Regions from separate parts of the Metapseudomonas otitidis genome, predicted to be linked through region 2. Evidence: riboswitches for the same ligand, from Rfam matches in the RefSeq annotation. Region 2 holds a riboswitch; each other region holds the start of a gene.
The links. A riboswitch is a leader RNA that binds a small molecule or an ion and turns the genes downstream of it on or off. The one in region 2 is predicted to bind cobalamin.

Region 1: linked by a shared signal. The riboswitch ahead of btuB (TonB-dependent vitamin B12 receptor) and the one ahead of cobW (cobalamin biosynthesis protein CobW) in region 2 are both predicted to bind cobalamin.
Region 3: linked by a shared signal. The riboswitch ahead of PotMrB4_RS17480 (TonB-dependent receptor) and the one ahead of cobW (cobalamin biosynthesis protein CobW) in region 2 are both predicted to bind cobalamin.
Region 4: linked by a shared signal. The riboswitch ahead of PotMrB4_RS14605 (energy-coupling factor ABC transporter permease) and the one ahead of cobW (cobalamin biosynthesis protein CobW) in region 2 are both predicted to bind cobalamin.

What each region holds. Positions count from the first base shown of each region.
Region 1 is NZ_AP022642.1:4,442,415-4,447,696, forward strand. Features, by position in the region: gene btuB (TonB-dependent vitamin B12 receptor) at 40-1,872, opposite strand; cobalamin riboswitch at 1,965-2,178, opposite strand; gene PotMrB4_RS20455 (VOC family protein) at 2,234-2,647, opposite strand; gene PotMrB4_RS20460 (ATP-binding protein) at 2,758-4,122, opposite strand; gene PotMrB4_RS20465 (response regulator) at 4,119-4,796, opposite strand; gene PotMrB4_RS20470 (outer membrane protein) at 4,850-5,282, opposite strand, start outside.
Region 2 is NZ_AP022642.1:875,335-880,616, forward strand. Features, by position in the region: gene cobN (cobaltochelatase subunit CobN) at 1-2,135, opposite strand, end outside; gene cobW (cobalamin biosynthesis protein CobW) at 2,196-3,248, opposite strand; cobalamin riboswitch at 3,340-3,533, opposite strand; gene PotMrB4_RS04140 (cobalamin biosynthesis protein) at 3,632-4,072, shown strand; gene cobM (precorrin-4 C(11)-methyltransferase) at 4,069-4,821, shown strand; gene PotMrB4_RS04150 (sugar nucleotide-binding protein) at 5,033-5,282, shown strand, end outside.
Region 3 is NZ_AP022642.1:3,820,803-3,826,084, forward strand. Features, by position in the region: gene PotMrB4_RS17470 (IS110 family RNA-guided transposase) at 1-877, shown strand, start outside; gene PotMrB4_RS17475 (class I SAM-dependent methyltransferase) at 1,021-1,650, opposite strand; cobalamin riboswitch at 1,769-1,972, shown strand; gene PotMrB4_RS17480 (TonB-dependent receptor) at 2,081-4,234, shown strand; gene PotMrB4_RS17485 (ABC transporter ATP-binding protein) at 4,245-5,024, shown strand; gene PotMrB4_RS17490 (ABC transporter substrate-binding protein) at 5,021-5,282, shown strand, end outside.
Region 4 is NZ_AP022642.1:3,186,305-3,191,586, reverse strand. Features, by position in the region: gene PotMrB4_RS14615 (MbnP family copper-binding protein) at 1-97, opposite strand, end outside; gene PotMrB4_RS14610 (TonB-dependent hemoglobin/transferrin/lactoferrin family receptor) at 108-2,162, opposite strand; cobalamin riboswitch at 2,490-2,685, shown strand; gene PotMrB4_RS14605 (energy-coupling factor ABC transporter permease) at 2,739-3,422, shown strand; gene PotMrB4_RS14600 (LysR family transcriptional regulator) at 3,893-4,792, shown strand; gene PotMrB4_RS14595 (GGDEF domain-containing protein) at 4,826-5,282, shown strand, end outside.

The sequences.
Region 1 (5,282 bases), 2.5 Mb from region 2:
GAAGGCTTTTCCGCCGCACCCGGCAAGGATGTTCAGGGGTTACAGGGCCTGGTAGCGGACGCTGAAGTAGACGGCCTGGCCGGGCTGGTTGAAGTCCTTGGCGGTCTCGTAGTCAGCCGCGAAGAGGTTGCTGACCTTGGCTTGCAGGCGCCATTCCTCGTTCAGCCAGTACTCGCCACGCAGGTCGAGGGTGGCGAAGCCGGCCAGGCGGTCGTCGTTGGCCACGTCGTCGAAACGCCGCCCTTCGGCGTGCAGGGTGGCGCCCAGGCCGACGGCACCGATGCGCCGGTCCAGGTCCAGGTTGAACACCTGCTGGGCACGACGTGGCAGCTGCTTGCCGTGGTTGCCGTCGTGGGCGCGGTTGACGCTGTCGAGCAGGGTCAGGTTGGCGTTCCAGTCCCAGCCGAGCCAGCGGCTGCCGAGGCTCAGCTCGGCGCCGTCGATGCGCGCCTTGCCGATGTTGTTGGGGCCGCCGAAGGGGCCGGTGCCGGCCTGGGCATCGTGGACGATGAGGTCGTCGACGTGGGTGCGGAACAGGTTGGCCGACCAGTGCCCCCAGTCGTGTTCGCCGCTCAGCGCCGCTTCGAGGCTTTCGGAGGTCTCGGCCTTGAGCCTGGGGTTGCCGTAGTCGGGGTAGTACAGCTCGTTGAAGGTGGGCGCCTTGAAGGCAGTGCCGTAGCTGAGGCTGAAGCGCAGCGCCTTGCTGAGGGCGTAGCCCCAGGCGGCGCTGCCGGTGTCGTGGCGGCCGAACTGCTGGTTGTCGTCGCGGCGCAGGGCGAGCTGCCAGTCATGCCGGCCGGCTTCCCCCAGGTACTGGGCGAAGGTGCCCCGATTGAGGCGCGAGTCGCGGTCGAAGCGGGTGGAGCTGTCCACCTCGTCCTGCTGCCAGTCATGGCCGATGCTGAAGGTGTGGCCCTCGGCCAGGGTGAATTCGTTGAGCCAGGAGGCGGTGTCGCGGCGGGTGTCGAAGCGCGAGTCGAACTGCCCGCCGGCCTCGGTGCGCGACAGGTCTTCGCTGCGCCCGGCCTGGAGGGTGATGCCCCAGGGCTCCACCGGGCTGAAACGGGCGCGCCCGCCGATGACGCGCTGCTCGTTGTCGGCGTTGGCATTGCGGCCGCCGCCGGGGCTGGACCGCGACACCAGGTCCAGGTCGGTGTGGGCCTTGGCCCGCAGCAGGGTGCCATCCAGTTCCAGGCCGTTGTCGAAGCGGTAGCCGGCGCGCAGGTTGCCGGAGAGGTTGCGGTAGCCGTCGGCGTCGCCCTCGTGGTAGCTGCTGCGCGCGCGGGTGGCGTCGATGCCGTCGCTGTCCTGGCTGCTCATGCCCAGGCTGTACCAGCCCTGCTCGCCGCCGCCGCTGACGCCGGCACTGCCCTGGTAGCTGTCGTGGGTGCCGTAGCCGGCGGAGAACCAGGGCTTGGCGGTGCCGTCGCCGCTGCCCTGGCGGGTGAAGATCTGGATCACTCCGCCGATGGCTTCGGAGCCGTAGAGGCTGGAGCGCGGGCCACGGACCACCTCGATGCGCTCGATCAACTCCACCGGCAGGTCCTGGAAGGCAGCCAGGCCGTTGCTGGCCGCGCCGATCTTCACCCCGTCCACCAGCACCAGCACGTGGTCGGACTCGGCGCCGCGCATGAACAGCGTGGTGTTCTTGCCGGGGCCGCCGTTGTTGCTGAGGGTGACGCCGGGCACCTGGCGCAGCAGCTCGGGCACCGAGTGGGCCTGGCTGCGCTCGATGGCGTCGCGGTCGATGACGGTGGTGGCGGCCAGGCTGGCGCGCACTGGCTGCGAGGTGCGCGTGGCGGTGACGCTCTGGGGCGCCAGTTCGAGGGGCTCGCCATGGGCCGGCAGAACGGCACCGAGGCCGAGCAGCATCCATGTGGCGGATGCCCGGGATACGGGGGACTGCATGTGGGGTCTCCGTCGCGCCACCCGCGCGACTCCAGGGATGGATGCATGGCCGTGGCCATGCTCGCTCGCACCGGGCCGGTCTCCGGGCTTGCGAGCGGAACCTGGGGTTCCCCGACCGCGCCTTCCCATGCGTGGGCACAGTGGCTGGATGCGGTGGTTGACTCGCCTACCGTTGCGGGGGCAGCGCCGGATTCTTGATGGAATGGACCGGCTTCCCTGTTTCACCCCACCGGCCAAAAGCCGTGGGGCACCTGGTGCAGGCGCGCAGCTTAGTGGCGCGGCGGGACAGGGTCAATCGAGCCCGCGCCGCGCCGGACGGGAGGGTTCAGGCGCCGTCCTTCTCGCAGTTGACCATCCAGGGCACGCCGAAACGGTCTTCGAACATGCCGAAGCGAACGGCCCAGAAGGTGGGCTCCAGGGGCATCTGCACGGTGCCGCCGGCACTGAGCCCGCTGAACACCCGCTCGGCCTCGGCAATGCTGTCGACGTTGAGCGACACCGAGCAGCCGCGAATGCCGGCGTGGGGCTGCTCGGGCAGGCTGTCGGAGGCCATCAGCGACTGGCCGTCGCGGGTCAGGCAGGCGTGGATGATGTGCCCGTGGCAATCAGTGGGTACGTGGGCAGCGGCCGGGGTTTCGCCGAAGGTCATCATCCGGAGTTCGCCACCGAGTACATCGGCGTAGAAGGTGAAGGCCTCCCGGCAGGTGCCGGGGAAGATCAGGTAGGCATTGATGCGCATGAGGGGGTTCCTCCCTGTGGGGTTCCGCCACGCTCCGTGGCGGCCCCCTCATGCTCCGCCGATCCGCCGGATTGTCGATGACCGTCCGGCGAACGGCGTCGGTGCGCCGCTCAGTTCCGGGGCAGGCGGATGCGGAACTCGGCGCCGCCCAGGGGCGAGTCGCCCAGGGCCAGTTCGCCCTCGAAGCTCTCGACGATGTCCAGCACCACGGCAGTGCCGATGCCCTGCCCCGGGTGCTGGGCGTCGGCCCGCTCGCCGCGCTGGAGGATGCGCGCGCGCTGGTCCGGGGGTACGCCGGGGCCGTCGTCCTCCACCACCAGCTCGCAACTGGCCTCGTGCTCTCGGGCGCTGACCCGCACGGTGCCGAGGCACAGCCGGTAGGCGTTCTCCAGCAGGTTGCCGAGCATCTCCAGCAAGGCGCCCTGCTCCACGGGCACCTGCAGGTTCGGGTCGAAGTCCCGCAGGACCCTGACCCGCTTGTCGCGATAGACCTTGTCGAGGGCGTCGCAGAGGGTGTCCAGCAGCGGGGCGAGCTGCACCCGGTGGCGCACCAGGCCGCTCTTGCGCAGGGTGGCCCGTTGCAGCTGGTAGCCGATCTGCTGGCTCATGCGTTCGATCTGGTTGCGCAACACCCGCGCCGGTTCGGTGTCGCCAGGGCGGGTGGCGATGGTCTCGCTGACGCCCTGCAGCACCGAGAGCGGCGTCTTGAGGCTGTGGGCCAGGTCGTCGAGGGAATGGCGGTAGCGCTCGCGCTGGCGGCGTTCGCTGTCCAGCAGGCGGTTGAGGGACTTGGTCAGGCGCAGCAGCTCGCGGGGGTGGGCGTCGCTCAGGGCATCGCGGGTGCCGGACTCCACCTGGTCCAGCTCCTCACTGAGGCGGCGCAGGCTGCGAAAGCCCCAGGTGAGGCCGAACCAGAGCATCACCAGCAGCACCAGCAGGGCCGTGCCGAGCCAGAAGTAGAGCTGCTGGAGGAAGCCGTCGTGCATCACCTGGTAGTCGCTCATCGGTTGCATGGTGACGATGCTGAAGGCAGCGGCCTGGTCGCGCAGCAGGTCGATCTCGACGTCGTAGACGAAGAAGCGCCGGCCGCGATCGTCGTGGATCTGGGTGAACTCGTGGCCACGTCCGTCGTAGCGCGGCATGTAGTGGACGCTCTCGTCCTGAGAGGAGCGCGACTGCCAGATCAGGCGGCCGTCGCTGTCGTAGATGAAGCCGAGCTGGTGGGCGTCGAGGTTGTCGAATTCCTCGTCGGGGAGCTTGTCGGGCATGTCGAGCTTGCCGTCGACGATGCGGGCGGCAGCGATCAGCGCGCTGGCATCGGCCGCGAGGCGCTTCTCGATGGCCTGCTCCATGGCGGTGTCGAAGGCTTTGCTGAGCACCGGCAGCAGCGCCAGCATGAACAGCACCGCCAGGCCGGCGGCGCCGAGCATCAACCGCAGGCGCAGGGAGAACCCCGCCAGGGGGTGTCGCCTCATCGGCAGCGCTCGGTGAACAGGTAGCCCTGGCCGCGCACCGTGTCGATGGGGCGGAAGCCGTTGTCGCCTTCGAGCTTGCGCCGCAGCCGGCCGACCAGCACTTCGATGACGTTGGGGTCGCGCTCGTCGTCGTCCGGGTAGAGCTGCTCCATCAGCCGCTCCTTGGCGACCACCTGCTGGTGGTGGCGCATGAGGTATTCGAGGATGCGGTATTCGAAGGCGGTGAGCCCAAGGGACTCGCCGTTCATCATCGCCTGCTTGCGGTTCAGGTCGAGCACCAGGGGCCCGGCCTCGATGGTGGACTGGACGAAGCCGGACGAACGCCGCAGCAGGGCATTGAGGCGGGCCTCCAGCTCTTCGAACTGGAACGGCTTGACCACGTAGTCGTCGGCGCCGGCGGCCAGGCCTTCCACCTTGTCCTGCCAGTTGCCACGGGCGGTGAGGATGAGGATGGGGAAGGTCTTGTCGCGGCTGCGCAGCTGGCGGATCAGGTCGAGCCCGCTCATGCCGGGCAGGCCCAGGTCCACCACGGCCAGGTCGTGGTGATACTCCTCGGCGCGGTACAGCGCCTCCTCGGCATCGGCGACAGCGTCCACCACGTGGCCCTGCTCGCCCAGGCGGGTGTAGAGGTGGTGGCGCAGCAGCGCCTCATCTTCCACGACCAGCAGTTTCATCAGCGTCTCCATGAAGAGGGCCGGGCAGGTGCCCGGCCCGTGGGTGCAGCGGGTCAGAACTTGTAGGTGGCACCAACGTAGGCCTGGGAGCTGCTGTGCAGGTCCAGGGAGCCCAGCTTGGGACCGCCGTGGGGCGCGACTTCGGTGCTGGCGTTGGTACGCAGGTAACGATAGCCGGCCTCGATGGAGGTGTTCTTGTTCAGCTCCTGGAGGATACCGGCCTGCAGGCCGGCGGCGTAGCCGATGTCGCTGTCGCGACGCAGGCCGGAGCCGTCCTGCTCGAGCTTGACCAGGCCCAGGGTGGCACCGCCGAACAGCTTGGTGTTGTTGTCACCCAGGGGGAGGAACAGGTCGTAGCTGCCGAGCAGGTTCTGCTGGCGCAGCTTGTTGCCGCTGTGGGTGTCGGAGAAGTTCTCGTAGGTCGCGTAGTAGCGGCCCTTGTCATCGGCCTGGCCGGCGCGGATGCCCCAGGTGCCGGTCTTGTGG
Region 2 (5,282 bases):
ACCAGGGACAGCAGGGTGTCGTCGCGCAGGCCCGCCACGGGGGATTCACCGAACACGTGCAGGCCGTCGCGGATCTGCGATTCCTTGAGGTCGCAGAGGTAGGCGTCCAGCTGCGGCAGCCAGCTGTCGGCGTCGTCGTTGAGGCTGAGCCCCAGCTCGCGGTCGAGGGCGGTGGCCCTGACCAGTTCGAGGATTTCGCCGCGCAGCTGCACGGCCCGGCGGGGGTCGAGCAGGGAGGCGTCGTAGTACTCGTCGGCCAGGCGCTCCAGGTCGCGCAGCGGGCCGTAGGTTTCGGCGCGGGTCAGCGGCGGCATCAGGTGGTCGATGATCACCGCCTGGGCGCGGCGCTTGGCCTGGGCGCCTTCGCCGGGGTCGTTGACGATGAAGGGGTAGATGTTCGGCAGCGGCCCCATCACCGCGTCCGGCCAGCATTCGGCGGACAGGCCGACACCCTTGCCGGGCAGCCATTCGAGGTTGCCGTGCTTGCCGACGTGCACCAGCGCATCGGCGCCGAACACCTCGCGCAGCCAGAAATAAAAGGCCAGGTAGCCGTGGGGCGGTACCAGCGACGGGTCGTGGTAGATGGCCGCCGGGTCCAACTGGTAGCCCCGCGCCGGCTGGATGCCGACGAAGGCGAGGCCGAAGCGCAGGCCGGCGATCATCATCCGTCCGCTGCGGAACATCGGGTCCTGTTGCGGCTCGCCCCAGCGCTCCGTCACCGCCCGCTGGTTGGCTTCGGGGAGGCGGGAGAAGCAGGCGAGGTAGTCGTCCAGGGCCAGGCTCTGGGCGCAGGGGCGGGCGTCGAGGTTGTCGAGGTCGTTGCTGACGCCGCCCAGCAGGCTGTGGATGAGGGCGGTGCCGCTCTCCGGCAGGCCGGCCACGGGGTAACCCCGGGCCTCCAGGGCGCGGAGGATATTCAGCGCGCCGGCCGGGGTGTCCAGGCCCACGCCGTTGCCGATGCGGCCGTCACGGGTGGGGTAGTTGGCGAGGATCAGCGCCACGCGCTTGTCGGCGTTGGCCTTGCGCGCCAGCAGCAGCCAGCGCCGCGCCAGTTCGGCGACGAAGTCCATGCGCTCGACATGGGGCAGGTAGCAGACCACGTCGCTCTGGCTGCGCTCGCTGCGCCAGGCCAGGCCTTTGAAGCTGATGGCGCGGGTGATGAGGCGGCCGTCCAGCTCCGGCAGGGCGACGTGCATGGCCAGGTCACGGGGGCCCAGGCCCTGGGCGTTGGCCTCCCACTGGGGCTGGTTGTCCAGGCTGCAGATGGCCTGGAACACCGGCACGTCGCGGCGGAACGGGCGCAGGCTGGGGGCCTCCGGCGAGGACTGGGCGAAGCCGGTGGTGTTGATGATCAGCTCGACGCCGGCCTCGTCCAGCCAGTCTTCGAGGGTGGCCAGGCAGGCGGCCTCCTTGAGGCTGGCCACGGCGATGGGCAGGGGGTTGAGGCCCTGGGCGGCGAGGCGTTCGCAGAAGGTGTCGAGGAAGCCGGTGTTCGCCGCCTGCAGGTGGGTGCGGTAGAACACCAGCGCCACCACGGGCTGCTCGGGTTGCCAGTCGGCGCGCCAGTGGGCGAGCCCGGCGTTGGGCTGGCGCGGGTGGTAGACCGCGACGCGGGGCAGCGCCCTGGGCTCCTCCCAGGGCATCGCGTGGCCCAGGCAGCGGCTGGCGAGGCAGGCGAACAGCTGCCGGGCGTTGTCCAGCCCGCCCTGGCGCAGGTAGTGCCAGTAGCGCTCGGCATCCTCTGTGGGAACGGTGCAGAGCCGTGCCAGCTCGGGATCGGGGCGGTCGTCTCCGGGCACCAGGATCAGCGTGGCGCCGCGCTCGGCCAGCGCCACCAGTTGCTCGATGCCGTAGCGCCAGTAGCCGACGCCGCCGTGCACGGAGATGAGGATGACCTTGGCGTGCTGCAGCACCTCGTCGACGTAGAGGTCCACCGAGGCGTGGTTCTGCAGCTGCATCGGGTTGGCCAGGCGCAGGCTCGGGTAGTCCTCCGGCAGCGTGCGGGCGGCCTCGGCCAGCAGCGCCAGGTGCGAGTCGCCGCTGCAGAGGATGACCAGCTCGGCGGGCGTCTGGGCCAGATGGGCGATGCCATCGTCGGGGACGAAGCCGCCGGGCTGGGTGCGCAACAGGTGCATGGCTCGGGCCTCGGCTCGGTGGAGCGGCCCTCTCCCGGGGGAGAGGCGCCGGTTCGGTGGTTACGCCAGGGCGGTGCGCAGTTCGTTGGCGATGGTGGCCTGGTCCAGCTCCTGGCCGATCACCACCAGGCGGGTGGCGCGGGGCTCGTCGCTGCGCCAGGCGCGGTCGAAGTGCTTGTCGAAGCGCTTGCCGACGCCCTGCACCAGCAGGCGCATGGGCTTGCCGGTGACGGCGACGAAGCCCTTGATGCGCAGGATGGCGTGGCGTTCCACCAACTGGCCGAGGGCCGCGAGCAGGGCGCGCTCGTCCACTTCCGGGAGGTCGACGTGGAAGGAGTCGAACTCGTCGTGGTCGTGGTCCTCGTGTTCTTCGTGGTCGTGGTGGGTGGGGCGGCTGTCGATGTGCAGCTCGGCTTCGGCGTTCAGGCCCAGCAGCACGTCCAGCGGAAGCTTGCCGGAGGCGGCCTCGACCACCTTCACCGCCGGCGGCAGCTCTTCGCTGACTTCGGCGCGTACGGCGGCCAGGGCGTCGGCATCCAGCAGGTCGGTCTTGTTGAGGATCACCAGGTCGGCGCTGGCCAGCTGGTCTTCGAAGAGTTCGTGCAGGGGCGATTCGTGGTCGAGGTTCGGGTCCTGCTTGCGCTGCTCGTCCACCTGGTCGGGGAAGGCGGCGAAGGTGCCGGCGGCGACGGCGGGGCTGTCCACCACGGTGATCACCGCGTCCACGGTGCAGGCATTGCGGATCTCGGGCCACTGGAAGGCCTGCACCAGGGGCTTGGGCAGGGCCAGGCCGGAGGTCTCGATGAGGATCTGGTCGAGGTCGCCACGGCGCGCCACCAGTTCGCGCATGACCGGGAAGAACTCTTCCTGCACGGTGCAGCACAGGCAGCCGTTGGCCAGTTCGAAGACGCGGCCCACGGCCTCTTCCTCGCTGCAGCCGATGCTGCATTGCTTGAGGATGTCGCCGTCGATGCCCAGCTCGCCGAATTCGTTGACGATCACCGCGATGCGGCGACCCTGGGCGTTGTCCAGCATGTGGCGGAGGAGGGTGGTCTTACCGGCACCGAGGAAGCCGGTGACGATGGTGACGGGGAGCTTGGCCAGGGTTTTCATGCGCGCCTCTCAGGTGCTCTGTGGCGGGCATGACGAATGCAGCGGGCCGGGCCCACTGGAGGTATTCGCCACCGGATCACCCCGCCCGGTTGTCTGGAAATTCGCCGAGGCAGGTCTCCTGGCTCGCAGCCTGGCGCGGGGCGCCGCCGGGTCCGCCTTCCCGCCCGTGGGCAGTGGCTGTGGACAGGGCATCAGCTGCTTACAGTTGCGGGGGCAGCCGTGGCTTGGACCACGTTCCCTCTTAGCTCCAGCGCTCGCTGGAGAACCTCGAAAGGACGGAAGGCTACGCAGGGCCCGGGCGGCGGTCAATCGCGTTGGTTGACGCCTCGTCGGGCCCGTGCTGTCCTTGCGCGGATTTTTCCCGCCCGGTCGCCTGCCACGCCATGAACCCCGCTGCTCCTTCCCTGACGCCGCCTTCGCTGGTGGCCGGTTTCGGCTGCCGCCAGGGCTGCACGGCGGCGGAGCTGGGGGCCTTGCTGGATGCCTGCCTGGCCGAGGCCGGGGTGCCGCCGGCGCGCCTGGCGGCGTTGGCGACCCGCGAGGACCGCGCCCTGGAGCTAGGCCTGCAGGCGCTGGCGGCGGAGCGCAACCTGCCGTTGCAGGGCGTTTCCCCCGAGGCGCTGAACGCCCTGGAGGCGCGCCTGAGCCAGCCGTCCGAGCGGGTCCGCGCCCTGGCCGGCAGTGCGGGGGTGGCCGAGGCGGCGGCCCTGGCGCTGGCCGATCGGCTGGGGCAGGGGCCTTCGCACCTGCTGCTCGACAAACGCCGCAGTGCTCGCGCGACCTGCGCGTTGGCCTGCATCCACCTGGAGGCTGAACGGCCATGACGGTCTATTTCATTGGCGCCGGTCCGGGCGATCCGGAACTCATCACGGTGAAGGGGCAGCGGCTGATCCACCGCTGCCCGGTGATCCTCTATGCCGGCTCGCTGGTGCCGGAGGCGGTGCTGGAGGGGCACCAGGCGCAGCAGGTGGTGAACACCGCCGAGCTGCACCTGGAGCAGATCGTTGCGCTGCTGGCCGAGGCCCATGCCCGGGGCCAGGACGTGGCGCGGGTGCATTCGGGCGATCCGTCGCTGTATGGCGCCATCGGCGAGCAGATCCGCCACCTGCGCGAGCGTGGCATTCCCTACGAGATCGTGCCGGGCGTTACTGCCACGGCGGCCTGTGCGGCCCTGCTGGGCTGCGAGCTGACGCTGCCGGAGGTGTCGCAGACGCTGATCCTCACCCGCCACGCCAGCAAGACGCGGATGCCCGAGGGCGAGTCCCTGGGGGACCTGGCCCGTCACCGGGCGACCCTGGCGATCCACCTGGGGGTGAGCCGGATCGAGGAAATCGTCGCCGAACTGCTGCCGCACTACGGGCCGGCCTGCCCGGTGGCGGTGATCCACCGCGCCAGCTGGCCGGACCAGGCCCAGGTCACCGGCACCCTCGCCGACATCGCCGAGAAGGTGCGGGCCGTGGGCTTTCGCCGGACGGCGCTGATCCTGGTGGGGGAGGTGCTGGCGGCCGAGGGCTTTGCCGACTCGTCGCTGTACCGCGCCGGGCATGCGCACCTGTACCGGCCGGGCGAGTGACGGCTCGGTCGCGAGAGGATCGCTGCATATCGCTGAGTGTTGCCTGCCGGATGCCGGCTTTTTCGCCTGCGTTCGCCTTGCCCGCCCCGATCCGCCCGGGCTTTTCGGCGGGCCTGTAGTGACGTACCGCTGTGAAACCCGCAGAATGCAGCCTTTCCGGCCTTTGGCCGGCCCGTCCGTATGACTTCGGCCTTGAGCGACCTGACTCCTTATGCGAATGCGCTTGATGCTGCTGGGCGGTGGCAATGCCCTTGGACAGGCGCTGATTCGCCTGGGTGCCGAGGATGATGTGGGGTTCCTCGCCCCGCGCCCGCCCGAGCAGGGTTGGGACGCCGCCAGCCTGACGCAGTTGCTCGACGACACCCGCCCCGACGCGGTGGTGAACCTCGCCTACTACTTCGACTGGTTCCAGGCCGAAGACGTGAGCGCTGAGCGCTTCGCGGCCCAGGAGCGGTCGGTGG
Region 3 (5,282 bases), 2.9 Mb from region 2:
CGCCACGCTCCAGCGCTATGCCAACGACGCTTCAGGTAGGGCCCAACTGGCCACCGATATGCTGGCCTTGGCACCCAACCTCATCGTGGCTGAGGCAACGGGTGGCCTGGAGCGTCTCCTGATTGCGGAGCTGGCTGCACAGCAATTGCCGTTGGTACTGGCCAATCCAAGGCAGGTCCGTGACTTTGCCAAGGCATCGGGCCAACTGGCCAAGACTGACGCGTTGGATGCTCGGGTTCTCGCCACATTCGGGATTGCCATTCGTCCCACCGTACGGCCGCTACCCGAGGAGCAAGCGCTCGAACTGGCGGATCTAGTTGGGCGTCGGCGTCAATTGGTCGACATGATGGTCGCCGAGAAGCTGCGCTTGCAGCAGGCAGCAGGCAAGGCCTTGCGGCGTGACATCAAGCTGCATATCCAGTGGCTGGAAAAGCGCCTCAGAGCCAGCGATGCAGGGTTGAATGATGCCATTCAAAAATCAGAGATCTGGCGGGCCAAGGATGACTTGCTGGCTGAAGTGAAAGGTATTGGGCCCGTATGTCGAATCACGTTGCTGGCTCTACTACCAGAGCTGGGCCACCTGAACCGCAAGCAGATTGCGGCATTGGTGGGTGTCGCGCCCTTCAACCGGGACAGCGGCTACTACCGGGGTACCCGGCGAGTTTGGGGTGGGCGATCCGAAGTCAGGAAGGTGCTCTACATGGCCACGCTGTCGGCCATTCGCAGCCGCAACGAGGTCGTGCACAGCTTCTATCGGAGACTAAAAGAACAGGGGAAACCCGGCAAAGTAGCGGTCGTCGCCTGCATGCGGAAACTGCTCACCATCCTCAATGCGATGCTCCGTGATCAGGCACATTTCAGGCCTCAAGTGGCTTGACGCTGAACACGGTTGCTCGCCCGGCAAGGCGAAACAGGTGACATCAATAGAACTCGATAATCAGCAACACGCTTTTGGGCATAGCTTTTCAGACGGTGCCCTGCCCAGGCATCTCTCGACAGCCCCCCGGCAATGGCCGTTGCTCAGGCCGGCTTCCGCCACACGCTCGCCAGCCAGGGCTGCTGCTCGCGGGGCAGCCCCGCCGGCCGGTAATAGTGCTCCAGCGCCTGGAAGCCCGCCGCCTCCAGCAACTCACGCCAGCGCGCGTAGTCGTGCCAGGCGCCGTAGCGCTGGCCGTTCCAGCCCTCCTCGTTCTGCCCCCGTGGATTGGAGCTGAACAACACGCCACCCGGCCGCAGGGTGGCGTGCAACTGGCCGAGTACACGCGGCAACTCCTGCAGCGGCACGTGGAACAGGCTGGCATTGGCGAACACCCCATCGAAGCGCTCGGCGGGCAGCTCCAGCGCCAGGAAGTTCTGCTGCCAAACCTCGCAACCGGCATCGGTGCGGGCCATTTCGACGAAGCGCGCCGTACCGTCCAGCCCCACCGGGCGATGGCCGAGGCGGCGGAAGGTCTGCAGGTCGCGCCCCGGGCCGCAGCCGAAGTCGAGGATGTCGAACGGCCCGCCCGGCCCCAGATGGCGCAGCAGCGCCTCGATGTTCTGGCTCACGTCGTGGTCGCGGGTGCCCTCGCGGAAGCCCTCGGCATTGCGCTGGTAGTCATCCAGGGTGATGGCGCTGATGGCATCGAGATCGTGGGGTTCCAGGCTCATGGGGCCTCCGGGCAGTGAACGGCGGCGGGCATTCTACCGGCTGCGATGGGAACGGCCATGGCCGGCCGACAGGGCGAATGATTCCCGACAACGGTTGACGCCACCCCGTGCCAGTGGTCAGATGCGCGCCGTTCCAGGTGCCTCACGCCGCCGCGCGTGAGGTGAAACGGGAAGCCGGTGCGTCCATCAGGACCAGTCCGGCGCTGCCCCCGCAACGGTAAGCGAGCGCTGCATTCGGTACGCCACTGTGCCCACGGCATGGGAAGGCGAATGCGGCGTGATCCTCGCAAGCCCGGAGACCGGCCTGGAGCATCGATAGGCAAACCCGCGGTGGGCGGGCACGGGCCGGTTTCTCGCACGGGTGCACGCGCCCGCGCGCGCCTTTGCATTCCCTCCGGGCTCCATTCATTCCTGACGTGATAGGAACGACATGTCCCGTACCTTCAGCTCCAACGCTCCGGCGAGCGCCGCCTTCGGCCTGCTCGCGCTATCCATTTCCTTCTCCCTGCACGCCGAAGACGGCACCCTGGCGCTACCGGCCACCGCCGTCACCGACCAGGCGGACGACACCGCCATCCGCCTCGACACGCCCGTGCCCGCCGGCTCGCGCCTGGGCCTGTCCGCCCTGGAAACCCCGGCCAGCACCAGCGCCATCAGCGGTGACGAGGTGCGCGCACGCAACAACGCCACCGTGCAGGACGCCGTGACCCGCAGCCCCGGCATCACCCACATCGGCACCCCCGGCAACGGCGGCACCGCCCTCTCGGCCCGGGGCTTCACCGGCCACGCCTCGGTGATGCAGCTGTACGACGGCACGCGCTTCTACACCGGCATGGGCACCACCACCTTCCCCACCGACCCGTGGATGGTCGAGCGCATCGACGTGATCCGTGGCCCGGCCTCGGTGCTCTACGGCGAAGGCGCCACCGGCGCGGTGATCAACGTGGTGCCGAAGAAGCCTTTCGACGGCGAGATCCGCAACCGCCTGCGCCTGGGCTACGGCTCCGACGACCGCCAGCAGATGGCCCTGGACAGCGGCGGCTCGCTCACCGACACCCTCAGCTACCGCCTCAACCTCAACCGCGAGGCCAGCCACGGCTGGATCGACCGGGGCGACTCGAAGAACCTCGGCCTCAGCGCCGCCCTGCGCTGGCAGGCCAGCGACGCCCTGGCCTTCACCCTCGCCCACGACCAGGGCGACCTGCAGCCGATGAACTATTTCGGCACGCCGCTGATCGACGGCCACCTGCGGGACAGCCTGAAAGACAAGAACTACAACCTGCACAACGCCGAGCTGCACTACAACGACCAGTGGACCCGGCTCGTCACCGACTGGACGCCCAGCGAAGGCTTCAGCGCCAGCAACCAGCTCTACCACATCAAGAGCCGCCGCTACTGGCGCAACGCCGAGGCCTACACCTGGGACGCCGGCCGGGGCCAGCTGAAGCGCGCCGAGCAGCTGCGCATCAAGCACGAGCAGGAGCAGATCGGCGACCGCCAGACCTTCACCTTCGACCACTCACTGTTCGGCCTCGACAGCCGCACGCTGGTCGGCGGCGAGTTCAACCGCATCCGCTTCGACCTGCTGAACAACGCGCCCTACACCGACATCGACGGCGACTACGTCGACCCGTGGAACCCCGCCCCCGGCTACTTCCAGAGCGCCTCGGCCTACCGCCCGCACTCGCGCAGCGAAACCCACACCGCCGCCCTGTTCGCCGAGAACCGCACCCAACTGAGCGAGCGCTGGTCCGTGGTCACCGGCCTGCGTCGCGACCAGAACCACATCGACCGCACCGATCTTCCCAACGAGAACCGCGCACAACCATTGCGCAGCGACCGCAGCATCCAGGGCGGCAACTGGCGCGCCGGCCTGGTGTTCGCCGCCACCCCGCAGCTGTCCTTCTACGGCCAGTACTCCACCAGCGAGGACGGCGTCAGCAACCTCATCACCCTCAATTCTGGCCAGCAGAATATGGACCTGACCGAGTCGAAGCAGACCGAGTTCGGCCTCAAGCAGCAGTTCTGGGACGGGCGCGGCGAGTGGACCCTGGCCGCCTACCACATCGTCAAGAAGAAGTTGCTCTCCCGCGAATCAGCAAAAGGTCAGGCCCAGCAGATCGGCCAGCAGTCCTCCGACGGCCTGGAGGCGACCCTGGAACTGGCTCTGGAGCAGGGCTGGCACGTCTCGGCCAACGCCTCGCTGCTGCGCGCCGAGTACGACGAATTCAATGAGGCCAAGGACGATCTTCTCGTCTCCCGGTCCGGCAACCGCCCCACCGACGTGCCACGGCGCACCGCCAACCTCTGGGTCAGCAAGGCGCTCGGCCATGACCTGGACGCTGGCCTCGGCGCGCGCTACGTCGACGCCCGTTACGCCGACGCCGCCAACACCGTCAAAGTACCCGGCTACACCGTGCTCGACGCCAACCTCGGCTGGCAGGTGCTGCCCGACACGCGCCTGGGGCTGGAGCTGAACAACCTGCTGGACCGCCGCTACGCCGTCACCCAGCAGAACGGCGGCCAGCAGTGGCTGCTGGGCCAGCCGCGCTCGTTCTTCGTCACCGCCGACTACAGCTTCTGAGGGTTACGCCATGTCCCGCCTGAACCTCCATGACCTGCGCTGGGCCCCTGACGGCGCCCTCGCCGGCTGGTCCCTGGACGGCATCGGGCTGGACGTGGCGGAAGGCGAGTTCGTCGGCCTCATCGGCCCCAACGGCAGCGGCAAGAGCAGCCTGCTGCGCTGCATCTACCGCGCCGCCCGCCCCCACGGCGGCACGGTGCGGGTGGACGACGAGGACATCTGGCGCCAGCCGCCGCGCTGGTGCGCACAGCGGGTCGCCGTGGTGCTGCAGGAGTTCCCCAGCGACTTCGGCCTCAGCGTCGCCGAGGTCGCCGCCATGGGCCGCTCGCCCCACCAGGGGCCGTTCGACGGCGACACCGCCGCCGACCGCGCCCGGGTCGGCGAAGCGCTGCGCCAGGTGGCCCTGGAGGCCCACCGCGACACCCCGTTCGCCCGGCTCTCCGGCGGCGAAAAACAACGCGCCCTGCTGGCCCGCGCCCTGGTGCAAGCCCCCGGCCTGCTGCTGCTCGACGAACCCACCAACCACCTCGACCCGCGCTACCAGCTGGAGCTGCTGGCCCTGCTGCGCCGCCTGCGGCTGAGCACCCTGGCCAGCTTCCACGACCTCAACCTCGCCGCCGCCTTCTGCGACCGCCTGCTGGTGCTCGATGGCGGCCGCCTGGTAGCCAGCGGCACCCCCGAAGCCGTGCTCACGCCGCAACGCCTGCTGGAGGTGTTCGGCACCCCAGCGCTGGTGGACCGCCACCCCATCGGCGGCCACCCACGCATCACCTGGATCACTCCCCCATGAAAAGCCGCTCCCTCGCCCTCGCCGCCCTGCTGCTCGCCGGCAGCGCCCAGGCCACCCAGTACCCGGTGACCATCACCAGCTGCAACCGCCAGGTGGTGTTCGAGCACGCCCCCACCCACGCCGTCAGCCAGGACGTGAACCTCACCGGCATGCTGATCGCCCTCGGCCTGCGCGAGCGCATGGCCGGCTACAGCGGCGTCAGCGGCTGGAAGACCCTCGACCCGAGCCTGCGCGAGGCCCTCGCCGGCCTGCCGGAAC
Region 4 (5,282 bases), 2.3 Mb from region 2:
AGTCGATCACCACCGGCTGCGGGCCGCTGGGGGCTTGGGCGGCGCATGCCGAGAGCAGGGCCGTGCCGAGCAGAAGGGGAAAGCGATGAGCGTGCATGGACGGCCTCTCAGAAGCGCGAGCTGAGGGTGAGGTTGACGCTGCGGCCTTCCTCGTAGCTGAAGGTGTTGGCCTGGGTCTGCTGGTAGGTGGCGTAGGCCTGGTCGAACAGGTTGGTCACCCCCAGGTCGACGCGGTACGGGTCGCGCTCCCAGGTCAGGCCGATGTCGTGCAGGGCGTAGCCGTCGCGGCGGCGCAGCAGGGTGTCGTCGTAGTCCTGGGCCTTGACGAACTGCCCGCGGTAGTTGATCGACCATTGCTCGTCGAGGCGGTAGCCCAGGGTCAGGGCCAGCTTGTCCGGCGGTGCGTAGAGGTCGGCGCCGGTCTGGGCGTTGCGCGAGCGCAGCTGGGAGTACCCCAGGCCGACGCTCAGGCGGTCCAGCTCGTAGGCCGCCTCGATCTCGCCACCCTGGCGCTCGGCCCGGGCCACGTTGCGCCGCTGGAACACCTGGCCGACGCCGGCGAAGGGCGCCTGGCGCACGTAGGTGCCGACCACCTGGGAGTCGATCAGGTCGTAGACGTCCTCGTCGAAGCCGGTGGCCTTGAGGCGGAACTGGTCGCCGGCGGCCAGCAGGTCGCTGAAGTCCAGGGTGAAGCCGGCTTCCCAGGTCTTGCTGGTCTCCGGTTCCAGGCCCGGGTTGGGGCGGAAGTTGAACAGCGCCCGGCGGGTGTCCAGGTTGCCGTACATCTCGGTCATGGTCGGCGCGCGGAAGGCTTCGCCGTAGCTGACGAACAGCCCCAGGGGGTCGATGGGCTGATACTTCAGGGCGATCTTCGGCGAGAGGCGGCTGTGGCGGGCGTCGCCCTGGCCGGGGGAGGACAGCCTGTAGTCGTCGTGGCGCAACGCGGCGATCAGGGTCCAGCGGTCGAAGGTCTGCTCGCTCTGGATGAAGCCGCCAAGGGCGCGCAGCTCGCCGTCGGGCAGCACCGAGTTGCCCTGGCCGTTGGAGGTGTTCTCGGCGGTGTCCTTGTAGTAGTCCACGCCGTAGGTGAGGCGCTGCCGGTAGTGCTCGCCCACCTCGAAGGTGCTGGTGTTCTGCAGGCTGCCGCCGTCGGTACGGGTCATGGCCGAGGTGTCGGCCTGGGGCGGTGTCGAGCGGCTGTGGCCGGCGAGGCTGAAGCGGGTGCGGTAGAGGCTCAGCTTGCCGTCCAGCCAGCTGCGGTCGGTGTCGTGGAACGACCAGTTGCCGGTGTACTGCTCCTGCCGGCGGCGGGTGTCCTGGTCGAAGGGGAACACCAGGTTGCCGCCGGGGTTGGTGGGGCCGGTGAAGTCGTCGTCGAAGGTCTGGCGGCTCAGCTCCACCCGGTTCAGTTCGCCCAGGTTGAGGCCGGCCTTGAGCAGGCTGGCGCCCAGGTCGCCGTCGTTGGGGTACTCCGAATCCGCGCCGCCCTTGCCGGTGTGAATGGCGCCGTAGTTGCGGTAGGTGGCACTGGCCAGCACGTCGGCCTGGTCGTTCAGTGCTGCGGCGGTGAGGTGGGTGGAGAAGGCCTCGTTGCCGCTGCGGTAACCCACCTTGGCCTGGCCGCCGTAGCCGCGCTCGGGGTCGACGTAGTCCTCCGCTGCCAGGGTTTCGAAGGCCATCACGCCGCCCAGGCCGCCACTGCCATAGGCCGCCGACATGGGGCCGCGCACCACGTCCACCTGGCGGATGAAGTCGGGGTCGAGCAGCAGCGGGCTGTTCACGCCGCCCTCGTTGTTACGCCGCGCACCGTCCACCGTGAGGATGATGCGTGGCCCCTGCAGACCACGGATGGCGGGGATCTGTGCCGCAGGGCGGGGGCCGCCGCCGAAGTTCACGTTGGGCAGGCTGCGCAGCACGCTGGACAGGCTATCGGCCTGGGCATCCTCGAGGGCCTTGCGGTCCACCGTGGACACCGAGGCCGGCAGGTCGAAGCTGCTGTTGGCGCTGCGGGTGGCGGTGACGGTGGTGCTGTCCAGCACCAGGGTCTTGCCGTCTCCCTGGGCCTGGGCGGCGGCGCAGAGCAGGAGCAGCAGCGGCCAGGCCGTGGCGGGCGAGGGGAGGAAGGCGGAGCGCCAGAACGAAGGGGATGGCATCACGGCCATGGGCGTCGGTCCCTGTTGTTGTCGAGTGGTTCCGGGAACGACCTGTGCCGCATGGCGCCGAGCTGTCCGATCCCTGGATGACTACCGGGCGCCTCATGGCGCCCGCATGCACTTGGCAGGCCTCTGGGGCGCTGCGGGACGGATGCTAGCAAGGGCCCCCGATGCGGCCCGACTGCGACGAGCTGCCACACCCCGGGCGCCCGGAGGCCTGCGGGTGGCGCCTGGCTGGCAGGGGAAAGTCGACTGTGGCGGACTGTCGCAGGCAGGGAGGCGCACGGGGCGCTCGCAGGGGCGCAAAAATTTGCCTTTGCCGCCCGCAGGCCCGCCAGTAAGATGGCCGCCGATGGTTTCCGGGCAACCGCCCGGAGCAACAGGGAACATGGTGCGGCGCAACGCCCAGGCCATGGCTGCCCCCGCAACTGTAAGCAGCGAGCGAAACCCGAAGCACCACTGGCCCCGGCCGGGAAGGTGGGTGGAGCATTGACCTGCGAGCCAGGAGACCTGCCATCCGTAACGGGCACGAGGCCCGACCCCTAGAACTGGTCACCGCGCGGTGGGCGCGGCAAGGAACCGCACATGCATATCGAACCCGGCGTCGTCGAAGGCGCCAAGCTCCTGCTCAGCTATGGCACCGCCGTCACCGCCTTCGGCCTGACCGCCAAGATGGCCTACGACAGCATCCGCACCAACGGCGGCATCAGCGCCCTGGCCCTGCGCAGTTTGATCGCCACGGCCCTGGTGTTCTGCTTCTTCGAGGTGTTCCCGCATCACGCGGTGGGCGTCTCCGAGGTCCACCTGATCCTCGGCTCGACCCTGTTGCTGATGTTCGGCGCCGGCGCGGCCGCCATCGGCCTGGCCGCCGGGCTGCTGGTCCAGGGCCTGTTCTTCGCCCCCTTCGACCTGCCGCAGTACGGCATGAACGTCACCACCCTGCTGGTGCCCCTGTGGGGCATCAGCCTGCTGGCCAACCGCATCATCCCGGCTCGCACCGCCTACGTGGAAACCCGCTACAGCCAGGCCCTGGCGCTGTCCACCGCCTACCAGGGCGGCATCGTCGCCTGGGTGGCCTTCTGGGCCTTCTACGGCCACGGCTTCACCGCCGAGACCCTGGCCTCGGTGAGCACCTTCGGCCTGGCCTACATGAGCGTGATCCTGGTGGAACCGCTGATCGACCTGGGCGTACTGGCCCTGGCCAAGACCCTGTCGCGCTACAGCCAGGGCCCTCTGTTTAACGTCCGCCTGCACCACGCCGCGGCCTGATCCGACACACCTGCCGCCCGGCTGCAATGGACGGGCGGCCTCGTCATTACCCTTCGAATCTGTCCTGTTTCCGTCGCCCAAGTTTCACATGGCTGTGAATGTGACGACTTTCCGACGCCTCGCAACATCCAAGTTCGCCAGTAAACGGCGGCACATGACAACTTCCCCGGATTAATCCCATCGCTCACAACTTGGCCAACTTCCAAGTTTCGTCCGGCTCAATACGAAATTTTCCCTCGAACTGCTGAAAGCCCCGCCGCGTGTGGGCTTGGCGCACTCCTTGACAAAAGTCCGGCGCCATTGAATCGACCTCGCAAAGCACGGCAGTTAGCGCGCTACTTGCCGACTAAGTTCATTCGAAAAATGGAGATTGGCAGTCCGGAAATGTAGGTTCTCTGCAAAAAATACGGCTGTTAGCATGAAAACTGCACGACGCGGATAAGTCTCGACGAGTTTCGAAGTTGGTGAAGATGCTGGATGACTTGGCTTTATTCGTGCAGATCGTACGGGCAGGGAGCTTCGCAAAAGCAAGCAGGGTACTAGGGATACCTGCCAATACCCTCAGCCGCCGCCTGATGAGCCTGGAACGCAGTCTCGGCACGGCCCTTTTTCTCCGCTCCACCCGGTTGCTGCGCTGCACGGCCGATGGGGAGCGGCTCTACCAGAAATGCAAGACGAGCATCGACCACCTGGGCAACGCCCTGGCCACCTTGCGTGACGACGCCCAGGGCATCGTCGGCCAGGTGCGCATCCAGGTGCCCACGGGTTTTTTCGAATGCCAGGAGAACGGCTTCTTCAGCCAGCTCCTGCGCCAGCACCCGGGGCTGGAACTGGACGTGGTGGTGGCGGACCACGAGCCGGACCTGGTGCTGGACGGGCTGGACCTGCTGTTCTTCCTCGGTGAGCTGAAGAACGACGCCTACGTGGTACGCAAGCTGTTCGACCTGGAGCTGGGTCTCTACGCCAGCCCCGGCTACCTGGCCATGCACGGCGTGCCGGAGCGGGTGGAGGACCTGGCCGAACATGCCTGCCTGCACCTGAAGAACGTCCAAAGCTGCGAGTTGCATTCGAGCTGCGGCCGCCGGACCTATCGCCTGCGCCCTAACGGGCGGCTGGCGACCACGTCCAGCTCGGCCCTGCTCAATGCAGCGATCAACGATTCGGGCATCGCCCTGCTGTCCACCCTGGCCGCGGAATGGCGCAAGGAGCAGCTGGTGCGCATCCTGCCCGACTACGCCGTACGCGGGCGGGCGCTGCATGCCGCCTATTCCAGCCACCGCACGCTCTCGGCCTGCGGGCGTGCGGTGCTCGACTTCGCCGTGGCGACGGCCCAGCAGGCCTGCGACCTGGTGCAGACCGGGCATGCCTGATGGGGACCGGCGCCGCCGGGGGGAGAGTAGGGAATGCGCGATCCGGACAACGAGCAGCTGTACCAGGCACACCAGGGCCGGACCTTCATGCGTCCGCGCTTTCCGCCCCGCCTGGAGCAGCAGTACCGCGAATCGCTGACGCGGGATTTCCTGCCGTTCCAGAAGGCCTCGGCCGTGGTGGTGCTGCTGGTGTGGGCGCTGTTCATGGGGCTGGACCTGCTGCACTTCGACCTGCAGGCCGGTCTCGATGGCTGGCTGGTACTGCTGGCGGGGGTGCGGGTCGGCATCCTGCTGCTGCTCACCGGCCTGGTGCTGCAGATGCTGCTGCGCGGCATCGAGGCCTACTCGGTGCGCTTCGCCTCGTGGGTGCTGCTATTGGTGCTGGCCGGTGGCATGGCCTCGATCTTCATCTACCGCATCAAGGGCCTGTATTTCTCCGACGGCATCTTCGCCTTGCTCGGCGTGGCGGCCTTCTTCCCCCTGGGCATCA